Regions from separate parts of the Nocardioides sp. GCM10030259 genome, predicted to be linked through region 2. Evidence: riboswitches for the same ligand, from Rfam matches in the RefSeq annotation. Region 2 holds a riboswitch; the other holds the start of a gene.
The links. A riboswitch is a leader RNA that binds a small molecule or an ion and turns the genes downstream of it on or off. The one in region 2 is predicted to bind cyclic di-AMP.
Positions count from the first base shown of each region.

Region 1: another riboswitch for cyclic di-AMP. It lies ahead of ACFQQI_RS11050 (NlpC/P60 family protein); the one in region 2 lies ahead of ACFQQI_RS01995 (C40 family peptidase).

Region 1 is NZ_JBHTDF010000009.1:12,446-19,878, forward strand. It holds gene ACFQQI_RS11035 (AMP-dependent synthetase/ligase) at 1-1,800, shown strand; gene ACFQQI_RS11040 (M48 family metallopeptidase) at 1,802-3,037, opposite strand; gene ACFQQI_RS11045 (hypothetical protein) at 3,034-4,293, opposite strand; gene ACFQQI_RS11050 (NlpC/P60 family protein) at 4,328-5,242, opposite strand; cyclic di-AMP (ydaO/yuaA leader) riboswitch at 5,325-5,520, opposite strand; gene ACFQQI_RS11055 (hypothetical protein) at 5,712-5,918, opposite strand; gene ACFQQI_RS11060 (NYN domain-containing protein) at 5,956-7,221, opposite strand; gene ACFQQI_RS11065 (hypothetical protein) at 7,232-7,433, opposite strand, start outside.
Region 2 is NZ_JBHTDF010000002.1:346,543-353,975, reverse strand. It holds gene ACFQQI_RS02015 (CpaF family protein) at 1-812, opposite strand, end outside; gene ACFQQI_RS02010 (hypothetical protein) at 914-2,263, opposite strand; gene ACFQQI_RS02005 (hypothetical protein) at 2,263-2,631, opposite strand; gene ACFQQI_RS02000 (hypothetical protein) at 2,832-3,431, shown strand; gene ACFQQI_RS01995 (C40 family peptidase) at 3,438-3,986, opposite strand; cyclic di-AMP (ydaO/yuaA leader) riboswitch at 3,993-4,145, opposite strand; gene ACFQQI_RS01990 (ABC transporter ATP-binding protein) at 4,308-4,946, opposite strand; gene ACFQQI_RS01985 (ABC transporter ATP-binding protein) at 4,943-5,767, opposite strand; gene ACFQQI_RS01980 (hypothetical protein) at 5,754-7,433, opposite strand, start outside.

The DNA.
Region 1 (7,433 bases), on a different contig from region 2:
GTGCGCGAGTTCTCCACCCCGATGAGCATCGAGGTCCCGGCCACCGGCAACCTCACCGACGACGTCGTGACCAACGCGCGCGAGGCCGCGTCGATGGTCATGTTCAGCCGCCGATCCGGCGGCCCCGAGAGCCCCTGGGTCGACGTGACCGCCGCCGAGTTCCTCGCCGAGGTCTCCGCGGTGGCCAAGGGACTCATCGCCGCCGGCGTCGAGGTCGGCGACCGCGTCGCGCTGATCTCGAAGACGCGCTACGAGTGGACGCTCGTCGACTACGCGATCTGGTTCGCGGGGGCCGTGACGGTGCCGATCTACGAGACGTCCTCGGCGGAGCAGGTCCGCTGGATCCTCTCCGACTCCGGCGCCCGCGCCGTCGTCGCGGAGACGCCCGACCACCTCGCCCGGGTCGCCGAGTCCCGCGCCGAGCTCGACCAGCTCAACCACGTCTGGTCCCTGACCGACAACGCCGTCGACACCCTGAGCCGGCTCGGCGGCGACATCTCGGACGAGGAGCTCGAGAAGCGGCGCACGGCGGCCACGCCCCTCGACCTGGCGACGCTGATCTACACCTCGGGCACCACCGGCCGCCCCAAGGGCTGCATGCTCACCCACGGCAACTTCATGTTCGAGCTCGGCGTCGCCGTCGACGAGCTCGAGAAGCTCTTCCACGAGGACGACGGGTCCACGCTGCTCTTCCTGCCGCTGGCGCACGTGTTCGCGCGGATCATCCAGATCGGCTGCGTGAAGTCGCGCACCCGGATGGGCCACACCGCCGACATCAAGCAGCTGCTGCCCGACCTGGCGGAGTTCCGCCCGACGTTCATCCTGGCCGTCCCGCGCGTCTTCGAGAAGGTCTTCAACACCGCCTCCCAGCGCGCCACCGCCGACGGCCGCGGCCGGATCTTCGACGCCGCCGCCGAGACCGCGATCGCCTACTCCCGCGGCATCGAGCGCGGCAAGATCCCGTTCCCCGTACGCGCCAAGCACGCCGTCTTCGACCGGCTCGTCTACGGCAAGCTGCGCACGGCCCTCGGCGGCAAGTGCCTGTACGCCGTGTCCGGCGGTGCGCCGCTCGGCGAGCGGCTCGGCCACTTCTACCGCGGCATCGGCCTCGTGGTCCTCGAGGGCTACGGCCTCACCGAGACCACCGCCGCGCTCACCGCCAACCTCCCCGACGCCACCAAGATCGGCACCGTCGGCCGGCCGCTGCCCGGCACCGCCGTGCGCGTCGCCGACGACGGCGAGCTGCTCTTCCGCGGCGGCCAGGTGATGGCCGGCTACTGGCAGAACGACGCGGCGACCGCGGAGGTGCTCGAATCCGACGGCTGGTTCCACACCGGCGACCTCGGCGAGGTCGACGACGAGGGCTTCGTGCGGATCACCGGGCGCAAGAAGGAGATCCTCGTGACCGCGGGCGGCAAGAACGTCGCGCCCGCCGTGCTCGAGGACCGCCTGCGCAGCCACCTGCTCGTCGACCAGTGCATGGTCGTGGGTGACGGCCAGCCGTTCATCGCCGCGCTGGTCACCCTCGACCGCGAGGCGGTCCCGCTGTGGGCCGAGCAGCGCGGCAAGAGCAGCAACGTCGCCGACCTCGTCGACGACTCCGACCTGCGCGCCGAGATCGAGGCCGCCGTCGAGGAGGCCAACAAGGCCGTCTCCAAGGCCGAGGCGATCCGCAAGTTCACGATCCTCGCGGACGAGTGGACCGAGGAGGGCGGGCAGCTCACGCCGAGCCTCAAGCTCAAGCGCAACGTGGTGATGCGCGAGTTCAAGGACGACGTGGCCGCCCTCTACATCGGCTGACTCAGCCCGGATCCAACTGCCTGGCGATCGCGATCCGGGTCAGCCCGGTCGGGTGCGAGCCGAACCAGAACTGCGAGACCCGCGGCGGCGTCGGGTCCGCCAGCGAGCGCAGCGCGAGCTGGCGCTGCACCGCCTCGAACGCCTGCGGGTCACCGGTCGCCTCGATCGCGTCGACGTCGGCGCGGGTCTCGAACTGGCGGCTGATCGTGTTCTGCACGGGCGACGCGAGCAGCGTGGCGATCGCGAACAGCGCGAGCACCAGCGGCACGACGGCCGGATCGCGCATCGTCGGCCGGCCGCGCCCCGCCAGGGCACCGACGACGAGCGCCAGCAGGCCGACGCCGGTCACCGCCCCGGCGGCGCCGAGCAGCGACCCCACGAGCACGTCGTCGTGCCGGGCATGGGCGAGCTCGTGTGCGACCACCGAGAGCACCTCCCGCTGCGGCACGTCCGCGACGAGGTTGTCGTAGAGCACGACCCGCCTGGTGCCCCCGAAGCCCGACACGTAGGCGTTGAGCGTCGTCGTACGCCGTGACGCGTCGGCCACGAGCACGTCGTCGACGGGCACGCCCTCCTGGTCGGCGAGCGCCAGGATGTCGGTGCGCAGGGGGCCGTCGTCGAGCGACTGGAAGTCGTTGAACAGCGGCTCGACCAGCACCGGGTAGACGAACGACCCCAGCAGCACCAGGACTCCGAGCAGTCCGCCGGCGACCGCCGGCCAGGTGCGCGGCCAGCGCCGGGCGCAGCCGACGAGCACCAGCAGCAGGAGTGAGATCGCGACGACCTGCACGGCCTGCGAGCGCACCACGTCGGCGGCGAACCCGCTCCACGCCTGGTTGCTCAACCCGTTGTCGAGCGCCCGCTGCCGCAGCGCGATCGAGAACGGCAGGGTGCACACCCGGCCGATGACCACGACCAGGACGACGGCGAGCACCACGCGGACCCACCACCAGCCGGGCAGCCGCCCGACGAGCCGCTGCCCCCACCGGCTGAAGCCGAGCACGCAGGCGACGACGAGCGAGACGGCGAGGGAGGCCCAGCTCAGCACGCGCGACCACCGGGCGTAGTCCTCACCGCGCGCGATCTCGTCGGGAGTGAAGACCGACAGCGCCGACGCCGGCCCCGGCGTTCCGCCGGGCACGGGCTGCCACGGCACCAGGAGCGCGGCCAGGAGCAGGAAGGCGACGCCGCCGACCACGGCGACGACCACGGCCACCCGGCGGTCAGGAGCGCTCATGCGGCGAGGTCCGTCAGGTAGTCGCGCCACTCCCCGGTGAGTCCCGCGACGGTGAGGCCGGTCGTGGAGGTGAGCGCCGCGTCGACGTCCCGGCCGCGGTCGACGGCCCTGTAGAACGCGACGAGCGCGTCCTCCCCCGCGGTCTCGGCGACCAGCCGGCACGCCAGCCAGGCGCTTTCGTACGTCGCGCCGAGCCGGGGCGTTCGCGCCCCGAACGCCGCGGCGTCGGGCAGCGCGCGCGGCGGGCCGGACCGGCGTACTGACTCGATGATCTGCGCCGCCGAGCGCTCGATCGGCAGGCGGACGTCGCGCAGGGCGACGTAGTCGGCGAACCCCTCGAGCAGCCAGAGCGGCGACTGGCTGTCCCACGCGCCGGTCGCCACGTGGGTGGCCTCGTGCGTCATGACGACCTGCGCGCCGGTGGGGCGGAGCCCGCCGAAGATGTCGGGGTTGACGAAGACGTGCACGGCCGACTGCGGAGCGGCCGAGCCGTCGGCGGCGGTCGTCACCGCGGCGATCTGGTCGTAGTCGCCGTCCGTCGCGAGGAGCGCCTCCTCGAGCGCCGGGGCCGACTCCGGGACCTCGACCACCAGACCGCGGCGCCAGTCCGGCAGCACGCGGCGCACGGCCGGCGCGGAGGCCTCGGCGCGCGCCGCGTAGCGGTCGGCCTCCCCCGCGCCCTCGGCGACGAGCACGAGAGTCGAGGGCGTACGCCGTACGTCGACCGGGCCGGAGAGCCAGACCGGCGAGACCCGACGTACGCCGCCGAAGCCGGCCAGCGCGACCCGGTCGTCGTCGGCGACCAGGTGGGCGGTGACCTCGGCCCGTGCGGAGACCGTGTCGAACCCGCGGAACCGCCAGGTCACGTCGACCGCGGCCGTCCATGCGCCGTCCGAGGTCGGCGCGCCGTCGTCGTCGACGTAGCGCGCCGTGAAGTCGGTGACCCGCAGCGCCTCGGCGTTCGCCACCAGGTTGCCGAGCACGTCCGCGGCGCCGCTGTCCCCCGCGGGCGCGAGATCACGCGCGGCGTCGGCGTCGCGATCGCGCACGGCCTGCTCGAAGGCCGCCAGGGTCGTGGCCGCGTCGGTCGGATCGACGTCCGGCCGGGCGGACTGCGGCGTCGGCGCGACGTAGGTGTCGTCGCGGGTGGCCGCCCAGCCGACGAGGGCGGCGCCGACCAGCAGACACAGCGCAAGGCCGGCCACCCACCAGCGTGGGCGACCGGCCTGGCGTGGCTGATCGGGGGTGGTGCTCACCCGGGCATTCTGCCGTCAGGTGCCAAGAGCTGGATCAGCCGGGACGCACCGCGCCGGTGTACGGCATCGAGTTCACCGCGGAGACGACGACGCCGGTGCCGGGGTTGGCGGCGTGCACGATCATCCCGTTGCCGATGTACATGCCGACGTGGCTGATCGGGCTGTAGTAGAAGACCAGGTCGCCCGGCTGGAGGTCGCTCATCGAGATGTGCGGGCCGGAACCGTACTGCGCGCTCGACGAGTGCGGCAGCCCGACGCCCGCCTGCCCCCACGCCATCATCGTGAGGCCGGAGCAGTCGAAGGCGGACGGGCCGGCAGCGCCGTAGACGTAGGAGTCGCCGACCTGGGACATCGCGTAGGCGATCGCGGCGGCGGCGCGGCCGGAGGCAGGCACGTCGGACGGGACGCGCGAGACACCGCGGGAGAGGATGTCCTCGCGCTCCTCCTCCTCGAGCTCGTCGAGGAGGCTCTGGGCCTCCGCGAGCTTCTTGTCGACGGTCTCCTTCTCGGCGGCCAGCTTCTTCTCGATCTCGGCCACCTGGGCGGCGCGTCGCTCGGTCGCCTCCTGGCGGATGCCGAGCGCCTCCGCCTCCGTGGCGTACTTGTCGAACAGCTGCGTCTGGAGGTCGTTGAACGCCGACATCGTCGAGAGCTGGGCGAGGAAGGACTGCGGGTCGTCGGAGACGACGACCTGGCCGACCGTCGAGAGGCTCTCGCCCTCGTACTGACGCACGATCGAGTCCTGCACCTGGGCGCGGACGTCCTCGAACGCGTCGTCCTGGCGGTCCTGGTCGGCGCGCAGCGACGTGAGGTCGCGCTCGAGGTCCTTCAGCTCCAGGTGCGCGTCGTGGTAGCGCTCCTGGGCCTGCTCGGCCTCGTGGTAGAGCGTGTCGACGCGCTTCTGCACGTCATCGATGTCCGGCTCGGCCTGAGCGGGGGTCGAGGGCATGAATCCGACACAGGCGATCATGGCGCAACCCGACAGGACGGTGACGAGTCGCTTCCGGCTCTTCTGCACGAGCGGGCGGTCTCCTTTGGCACGTCGTACGCCTACCGGGTGAGCTGACGGATTCGGGCACGACATTTGCCCTACACCGGTCCGGTCCCGGCACGAGTGCCGTCGCCCTCCCGGTGATTCACCCCTGGTGACGGGCGGACCCGGCACCGATGGTTCCCCGGCTCCGGGTCCCCGACGGATCGAGAGCCCGGACTCAGCGCGGTGGCCGCCCAGATCCGACTGATCCACGTCCGGCCACCTGAGCGACTGAGGTTAACCATCAACCCCCTCGTCGCCAAACCCTTGATCGGCACAGGCTGGGTATTTTTGACGCGTTTCTGCCCCGAGGGCACCAATCCGGCCCCGAGAACGCCTCAGCTGTCACAGGGATCACACCAGTCACAGGGTCCGGCGTTTCGGGTCACGCCGACTCCACGTGCGGCGTGTCGACGGCCCGGACCAGTCGCAGGGGTGGCACCAGCCCGCCCTCCGCGAGCAGGTCGAGTGCCTCTCGCTCGTCGTCGTCGAACGTCAGCTCGGGTGGCGGGCCGAGCAGGACGGTGACCACGCAGTCGTGGCAGTGCAGCCCGCGGACCTCGCAGGTGTCGCAGTCGATTCTCGTGCTCATGCAGACGACGGTGACAGGGACCACCGACAGTGGGTCGTCAGCGGCTCATGAGCGCGATCAGCGCGTCCGGGTCGACGACCCGGGCCCCGTCGCGGGCGACGTCCTCGGCGACCGCCCGGTCGGCGGTGACGACCACCACGACTCGCCCCGCGGGCTCGACGGCGACCAGGTCGCGGACGACGTCGTCCGCGATCACGCCGCGCGGGCTGTAGAGCACCCGGACGCCGCGCGGTGCGACGACCGGCGGGCGGTGGTCGGTCTCGGCGGCGTCGAAGACCAGCGTGGTGTCGGCGCCGGTTCGTGCCACGAGCGCGGCCAGTCCGCCGGCGAGCCGGTTGCGCTGCGCCTCGAGCGACGAGCTCGGCCAGGCCCGCTTGCTGACGTTGTAGCCGTCGACGACGAGCCGCGACCGGGGCATCGCGAGCAGCTGCTCGAGGAGGGCCGGGTTGCCCGCGTCGAGCGCGCCGGCAGCGCTCGTCGTACGCGACCCGGACGCCGCGACCTCGGCCTCCACGCGGTCGGCCGGCGCGCCCTCGACGGTGGGCAGCGCGAGCTCGCGCCGCAGCCCCGAGGCGGCGTCGATGACCGTGTCGAGCAGCAGCTTCGCCCGCAGCGTGACCTCGTCGCGGTCGGACCGCGCGACCCGACGCGCCTGGGTCTCCTCGGCTTCGCGGCGCTCGACCTCGGCGCGGAGCCGGCGGTTCTCCTTCTCCAGGTTCGTGACGCGGTCCTCGACCTGGCCACGCAGGGTGGTGAGCTCCTCGGTCGCCCGCTCGGCCTGGGCGCGGGCCTCCCGCTCGGCCGCGCGGGCCTCACCGACCTTGCGCCGCAACGAGGTGTGCTCGGCCTTGTGCTCGTCGGCGCGGGCCCGCTGCGCCTCGCGCAGCTCGCGGACGGCCTGCTCGGCCTCGGCCAGGCGGGAGCGCAGCCGGGTGAGCTCGCGCTCGCGATCGTCGCCGGCGCCCTCCGCGACCCGCTCGACGCGGCCGGCGAGCAGCTCGTCCCACCCGTCCGGGCGGACCAGCCACAGGCGGGCAGCCACCGACGCGTCGTCCCCGTCGTCGGGCTCCGGCCGGGCGGCCACCTGCACGCCGACCCGCTCGCGCAGCTCGTCGTCGTCGAGCGCCGCGACGATCGCGCTCGCCCCGAGGCGGGCGCGGCGGGCCGGGGCGAACGACGCGACCCGTCGTACGGCGGCCGGCAGCGACGGCACGTCCGGCAGCACCTCCGCCGTCTGCGCGACGACGCGGGTGCGGACCGGCTCGGGAAGCCCGGCCAGGGCCAGGGGCTCGGGGGTGGACACGACGACTCCGTCAGCTCGTCTCGAGTGGTGTCTCGAGGGGTGCAGCGTCGTGCCGGTCGACGACCTCGATGGCGTCGGAGCGCCCGCACCAGCGGCAGGTGACCTGCTCGACCGACTCGGCGAGCAGCCGAGTCTCCTCGACCCGGTGGTCGCCGGCGAGGTCGAAGTGCCAGAACTCGGTGGTGCGGCGGGTGCTGGTCACGTCGAAGCGG
Region 2 (7,433 bases):
CCCTCCAGCCCGGACTGCCGGGTCTGGAGCGCGACCCAGTCCGGGTGGGGGAAGCGGAGCTCGAAGACCTCCTCGGCCGAGACCACCCGGTCGCCGCCGGGGATCGCGGCAGCGAGGCAGTTGAGCATGGTCGTCTTCCCGGCCTGGGTCCCGCCGGCGATGAGGATGTTGAGCCCGGCGCGCACCGAGGCCTCGAGGAACGCCGCGGCCGCGGGCGTCAGGCTGCCCAGCTCGACCAGCTCGCCGAGCCGGCCGGCGCGGAGCACGAACTTCCTGATGTTGACCGCCGAGAATCCACGGCTGATCCCCTCGAGCACGACGTGGAGCCGGTGCCCCTCCGGCAGCATCGCGTCGACGAACGGGCTGCTGACGTCGATGCGTCGCCCGCTCGACTTCAGCATCCGCTCGACCAGCTCCTGCACCTGGGCGCTCGTCAGCACCAGGGTCGTCAGCTCGTGCCGGCCGTTGCGGGCGATGAACACGCGACTCGGGTCGTTGATCCACACCTCTTCGACGGTGGGGTCGTCGAGGAACTGCTGCAGCGGCCCGAAGCCCGAGACCCGGGCCACCAGCTCGCCCACCATCGCGCCGACGTCGGGCACCGGGGCGACGAGGCCGGTCAGGCTGCGCTCGTCGTGGTCGCGGACCACGTCCTCCGCGATCCGCCGCACCAGCGTCGGGTCGCGCTGCGGGTCGACGCCCTCGCGGCGCACCAGCTCGCGGACGTGCTGGTCGAGCTGCTCGACGAGCTCACCGTGCGCGCCGCGAACGCCGTCCTGAGTACGGCGCGGCGCCGGATGGGTCAGTGCCATGGGCTCCCCCGAGCTGGATCCTTGCCGCCAGTCTCTCCGCCGACAGGCTCCGCGAAACAGACCCGATCAGCGATCTGTGGACAACGACCGGGCAGGTGCCCTCAGTCGAGGACGCCGGGGGCTGCGCCCTCGTCGTCGACCCAGTCCTCGCCGGCGTCGAAGAGCTCGCGCTTGCGGCCCTTCTCGTCGTCCTTGGCGCTACCGCTCCGACCGCCGGTTCCGGCGCCGCCGGCGGCGCGGCCGCCTGCGCCTGCGCGGCCCGAGGAGCCCGATCGTCCGGTGGCGCCGGCGCCGCCGCGACCGGCCGCGCCTGCACCCGAGCGCCCGGTGGCACCGGCTGCGCCGCGGCCCGTCGCTCCGGCGGTGCCGGCGCGTCCGGTGGCGCCGGCGGCGCCCGCCGCGCCACGGCCGAGAGTTCCGGCTGCACCGGCGCGCGCCGTGCTGCCGATGCCGCGGACGGCGCTCGACGCCGTACCGCGTCCGGCCGTGGCCGAGCCACCCGGGAAGAGCCCGCCCTTGAGCGCACCGGTGAGCTTGGCGCCGATCACGCCGGCGGCCGCGCCGCCGCCGACGGCGCCCGCCGTGCCGGCACCGATGGTGCCGAAGCCGGAGAGGCCCTCGGAGCCGGCCGTCCCGCCGGTGCCCGTGACGGTGGCGTCGACGGGCGTGGGCGTGAACGCGAAGTCGGGGACCGATCCCGGCGTCCCTCCGGGCCCGTCGCCACCGGGGGTGCCGGCATGGCCGGGTCCGTCGGTCGGCTCCCAGGCCGGGTCGAGCCCGGGCTCCCAGACCGGGGTGCCGATGACCCCGTCCCCGGGCCTGCCCTTGCCGCCTCCGGGCGCGCCGACGGCGCTGCCGGTCATGCCCGAGGGCATGCTGCCGGCGCCGCCGGAGCCGGAGGTCGAGGGCGGCGGGGGCGGCGGCGGGTCGGGCTCGCCGTGGATCTTCTTCATCGTCTCGGTCGACTTCTCGAGCGACTTCTCGAAGGCGTCGGCCGCGGCGCGCGCCCTCTCCTCCTGGTCGGCGTACGCCTGGGCCGCTGCCTGCTCACGCCCCTTGCTCTGCGCCTCCCGCTGGAGGTCCTCCGGCGGCGGGTTCGGCCCCGACGCCCGGAACGGCGTGGGCTGGGAGATGTCCTTGGTGCCCTTCTCGGCATCCTTGGCCGCCTTGACCGCGGCCCCGGCGTCGATGAGCGCGCTGGAGCCCTCCGTCAGCACGTCGGCCTTGGCGTTCAGCGCCTTCGACGACGTCGCGAAGGCCTTCTGCACGGCGGGGCCGGTCTCGCCACCGACCGCCCAGCCGACGGTCGACCCGGCGCCCTCCAGGTAGGTGCCGATGTCGCGCAGCAGCGTGCTGCACTTGATCCACTCGGTGGCGGCACTGTTGACGTTCTCCTCGTCCGCGCCGCCGATGGCCTGGCGCAGCCGCTCGACCTGAGGTCCGACCACCATCAGTCCGTCCCCCCGTCGTTGTGCAGGTCGTGCGAGTTCAGGCTGGTGCCAGCGTCGAGCAGCTCGCGCCTGCGCGACGGCGTCAGGGCGGCGGCGGCCTCGAAGTCGCGCTCGCTGAGGTCCCGGACGAAGTCGTTGAGGTTGGTGGCATAGCCCTGGAGTCCGGCGGCCATCTGGTTCAGCGCGTCGACCACGTGCTGGTGCGCGACGTTGGTGTGGTGCCCCATCTGGGCACCATGCGTGGATCCTCCGAACACGCCGGCCCCTGTCTGCATGGGGCTGGCCTCTTTCATGCTGCTCGCATGGTTGTCGAGAATCTCCCGACACTGGTTCACCAGGGCCTCCGGCAGCCCCAGCACCGTCAGCACGTCAATCGGTCCCATTGCGTGTGTCGCCCTTCCCCCGAGTGGCGCTTCGCGCGCCTTCCGTTCCTCGCCGGTGGACTGCCCCGACCGGGCGGTGCTGAAACCTCCGACTCCGTCCACCGGTCGGTCAGGTTTCACAACGATCGGGCGCGGCTAGGGTGACACCGTCGAATCCGGCGACTCTCGGACCCAGGAGGCCCCGCGTGGCTCACCCGCTCCAGGCCCGCGCGGCCCTCGCCGCCACGATCGCGGCCCTGCTGCTGCCACTCGCGGCCTGCGGCGGCGACGAGCCCGGCGGCGCCGACGAACCGTCGGCATCGCCATCCGAGTCGGCCTCGGAGTCTCCCGCTCCGAGCGAGGAACCCTCGTCGACGGTCGCCCCCGCGTCCGGGCCGCTCCTCGAGCTCCCGAACGCGGAGCTCCACGTCCCCGAGGGCTGGACGAAGGACGAGGCGATGATCGACCTGCAGTCCGGCGCCACCGGTCCCGACAGCACCTCCTCGGCCACGCTCACGGCCATCGAGATGCCGGCGGCCGCTCCTGATCTCCCGCTCGCGGAGCTGACCAGGAACGCGCTGAAGTCGGCGCCGACCCCGAAGCCGAAGGTCCTGGACACCGTCCAGATCGGGGAGGTCGACTGGTACCACCTGAGCGGTGAGACCGGCGGCCAGCACGCGGAGTCCTTCGGCACGGTCAACGACGGCTACCAGACGACGATCAACTTCTTCTTCTTCCCGACCATTCCGGTCCGGGAGCGGGAGGAGGTCATCGCCACCAGCCTTGCCTCCTTCGCCTGGCGCTGACCGGGGTCAGCCCCGACCGCGGAGCGTCCCGGCGAACCACGAGTTGGACCACACCCGGTCGGTGCGCACCCGGGTGCCGGAGTACGGCGAGTGCAGCACCATCCGGTGCCCGCGGTACCAGCCCGCGAAGACGCCGACGTGGTAGACGCCACCGCCACCCGTGAAGAACATCAGGTCGCCGCGTCGCATCGCCGAGCGGGGGATGTGCCGGGTGAAGCCGGCCTGTGCGGCCGATGTGCGGGGGATGCCGCCGAAGCCGGCCCGGCGGAAGCTGTAGTACGTCAGGCCGGAGCAGTCGAAGCGGTTCGGGCCGGCGCCGCCGTAACCGTACGGATCGCCCTTCTGGGCCACCGCGGTGCGCATCGCGACCTCGACGCGGCTGGGCTTGCGCTTGGGCTTGTCCTGGCGCTCGCGCTTCACCTGGTCGGTCGTCGCCGAGTGTGCCTCGGAGATGGGTGCGGTGCTGAGCAGTCCGATCGCGAGGGCGCCGCTGACGATGACGCGGGCACCCGCGCGGGTACAGGAGCGCAGGACAGTAGGAAGTGCTGTGGACATGTGCGTGGTTCCTCCCCACGCCTGTGAGGTGAGCTGTCGGGTTCGGGCAGGAAGGTGCCCGGCCGCGCTGGCGCGGCTTCACCCCGAGCGGCCGTGTGGCCGCGAAGAACCTGTGGGTCCCCCACTCCTGCCCGTGTGTTCGATCGTCGGTCGCGGTCCGGCCGCGACCAAGGTGGACCGGTGCCACGGACGGGCAGGACTCGGCGTACCCGGGACCGGCTGTGCTGGTGCAATCGTCAACGACGCTACCCACCTGGTCGGGTGAACCAACCCTCCATCGCCGCAAACCGGACGCAGATCACATAGTCGCGCGCGTGTGATTCAGGAGAGGACCCGGCCCTCGTCGAGCCGCACGACCCGGTCCGCGACCTCCCAGATCCGCTGGTCGTGGGACGCGACGAGGACCGCGGATCCGACGCGGGCGGCGTCCGCGAGCACGCCGATCACCTGGCCGACGTGGTCGTCGTCCTGGTGCCCGGTGGGCTCGTCGAGGATCGCCAGGCGGGGCGCGAGGACGAGCGCCCGCGCGACCGCGACCCGCTGCTGCTCGCCGAGCGACGTCTCGGTGACCCCGCGGTGTGCGAACTCCCCGATGTCCAGCGCCTCGGCGAGACGCGCGAACGCCGCCCCCGGGTCGACCTTGGCGCGCAGCGCCGGCAGCGTGACGTTGTCGCGCACCGAGAGCCCCGCCAGCAGCCCGTGCTGCTGGGGCACGACCGCGATCCGCGACCAGTCGGCGACATCGGCGGTCGGGCTGCCCCCGAGGGTCGCCGTGCCGTGCTCGGGCCGCTCGATGCCGGCGGCGAGGTGGCACACGGTCGTCTTGCCCGACCCCGACGGCCCGGCCAGCGCGACCAGCTCCCCCGGCGCGACGACGAGCGAGACGCCGTGGAGCACCTCGACGCGGCCGGTGCCGGCGCCGTACCCGTGCCGGACGGCGGCCATCTCCAGGGCGCTCATTCGGACACCTCCGGTGGTCGCAGGCGTACGCCGTCGCCGTCGTCCTCGATGATCACGCGCCGCGAGGGGAAGAGGTCCAGCAGCGCGGGCGGCAGCTGGAGCCGGCCGGTCGCGTCGATCACGGCGGTGGTGTCGCGACGGGTCGTCTCGCTGGAGAGCACGCCGTGCCGGAGCCGGAGCAGCCGATCGGCGCGGTGCATGATCCGCTCGTCGTGGCTGCTGATCACGACCGCGGCGCCGGCCGCGGCGGCGACGAGCAACGCGTCGACGACGAGGTCGGCGTTGGCGTGGTCGAGCTCGGCCGTGGGCTCGTCGGCGACGATCAGGCTCGGCGTGCCGGCGAGGGCGACGGCCACGGCCAGCCGCTGCTGCTCGCCGCCGGAGAGCGCGGCCGGCAGGTGGTCGGCCCGGTGCTCGAGGCCGACGGCCGCCAGCGCGTCGTACGCACCGTCGGCGGCGCCGCGCCAGGCGCCGACCTGGCGCACCTGGTCGACCGCGCGCAGGTGCGGGAAGACGCCGAGCGACGACCGCTGCGGCACGAACCCGATCCTCGATCGCCGCAGCGCGCGGAGCTGGCGGGTCGACGCGACGACGACGTCGCTGCCGAGGACCGCGAGCCGGCCGGCGCTCGGCCGGTCGCGCGCGCCGAGGAGGGTCAGCAGGCTGCTCTTGCCCGAGCCGGACGGTCCTGCGACGACCGTGAGCGCGCCCGGGTGGACCTCGAGTCCGATCCCCCGCAGCGCATGGGTCTCCCCCGTCGCCGAGCGGAAGACCTTGACGAGGTCCTCGCAACTGGCGGCCACGGTCTCAGACGCCGGCACGGAGCACCTCCGCGGGGTGTCGGCGCCGGGCGCGCCAGGCGCCGAGCAGCCAGGCGACCAGGACGGTCGCGACGAGCACCCCGACCAGTACGGCGACGTCCGCGAGCCCGGGTCGCGGGCGGGTGAGCGGCGGGATGGTGGCGGTCGCGTCGATGATCGTGGGGAGCAGCACGAGCACGGTCGAGGCGAGGACGGCGGCGAGGACGGCCGTGGCGACGGCGTACCCGACCTCCCACGCGCGCGAGCGCGCGAGCTCCGAGGGGCGCCAGCCCATCCGCGCGAGCAGCACGTCGGAGACGCTGTCGCGGTCGGCGAGCCGCAGTGCCAGCACGAGCGCACCGGCGACGGCGAGCACGAGGACGACGACGCCGAGGGCGAGCACGTAGCCGGCGGCCCAGGTCGCGGCGACGAGGCCGCCCCCGATCTGCGCCTGGGTCTGGTTCGTGACCTCGCCGTCGGTCGCGACGCCGGCGTCGGCGAGGCCGCGGCGGAGCACCCGGGCGGGGTCCGCCGACCACACTTCGGAGCTGAAGACCCCGGCGTCGCCGCTGGACGCACCGCGGCGGCCGGGGTGCACCGTCGGGAACACCAGGCGGAAGAGCCGCTGGGTGTCGGCGACGACCGTCACGGCGCCGGTGTCGGTCTCCGATCCCGGGAACGCCGGGACGACCCCCACGACCTCGAACGGGATCTGGAACTCGCCGCTGAAGTCGAGCGTGCCGTGGTCCCCGGCGTCGAGGTCGGTGTCGCCGGACAGCAGCACCGGGAGGCCCTTGGCCTCGCGGTCGAGCCTCGGCAGCAGGTCGCGGCCCGCGTCGAGGTCGCCGGAGCCGCCCCAGTCGGCGACCGCGGCGAACGAGCCCGTGTCGACGGCCATCAGCGGGTTGTCGCCGAACGCGGGCGGCAGCGCCACCGTGCGCCGCCACACGATCGAGGTGCCCTCAGCGGGCGGGGTCGACAGCACCGCCGTACGACGCGGGCCCTTCATCCCGCCACCCCGGAAGTCCTCGGCGACCTGGATCGTCGTGGCCGCACCGGCCAGGGCCGCGGTCTTGTCCGCGACTCCCTCGTCGATCCCGCGGTGCACGGTGAGCGCATAGGCGAACAGCCCGAGGCCCACGGCGACGACGGCGGTGAGGGCGGTGACCTCGCGGACGACGGGGCCGGTACGGCGCGTGGCCAGCCAGCGCGGCCGGCCGGGATGGGTGCGGGCCGGCCGGCGCGAGCGCAGCCAGCCGACGGCGCGGGCGACCAGCACGGCGACCGACCCTGCGACCAGCACGGGGAGGGCCATCGTCAGCGGCGCCTCGGCCCGGTCGGTGACGTCGACGGTGAAGACCGCGACGGCGACGGCGACCGTGGCCGCGAGCAGCGCCGCCGTCCACGGCACGGCGCGACGGCCCCGGCCGAGGAGCGACAGCCGGGCCAGGCTGTCGGTGCCGACGGCGGACAGCGCCGCGGTCGCCACGACGAGCGCCAGCCCGATGCCCGCGGCCACCGCCGCGCGCACGAGGTCGCCGGTCGAGGTGACGAGGCCGGTGTCGGTGGGCGGACCGGCGGTCAGCACGCCGAGGCAGGCCAGCCCGAGCCCGGCCGGTACGGCGAGCAGCGCGACCGGCAGCATCTCCAGACCGGCCAGGGCGGCGAGCTGGCCGGGGCTCAGGCC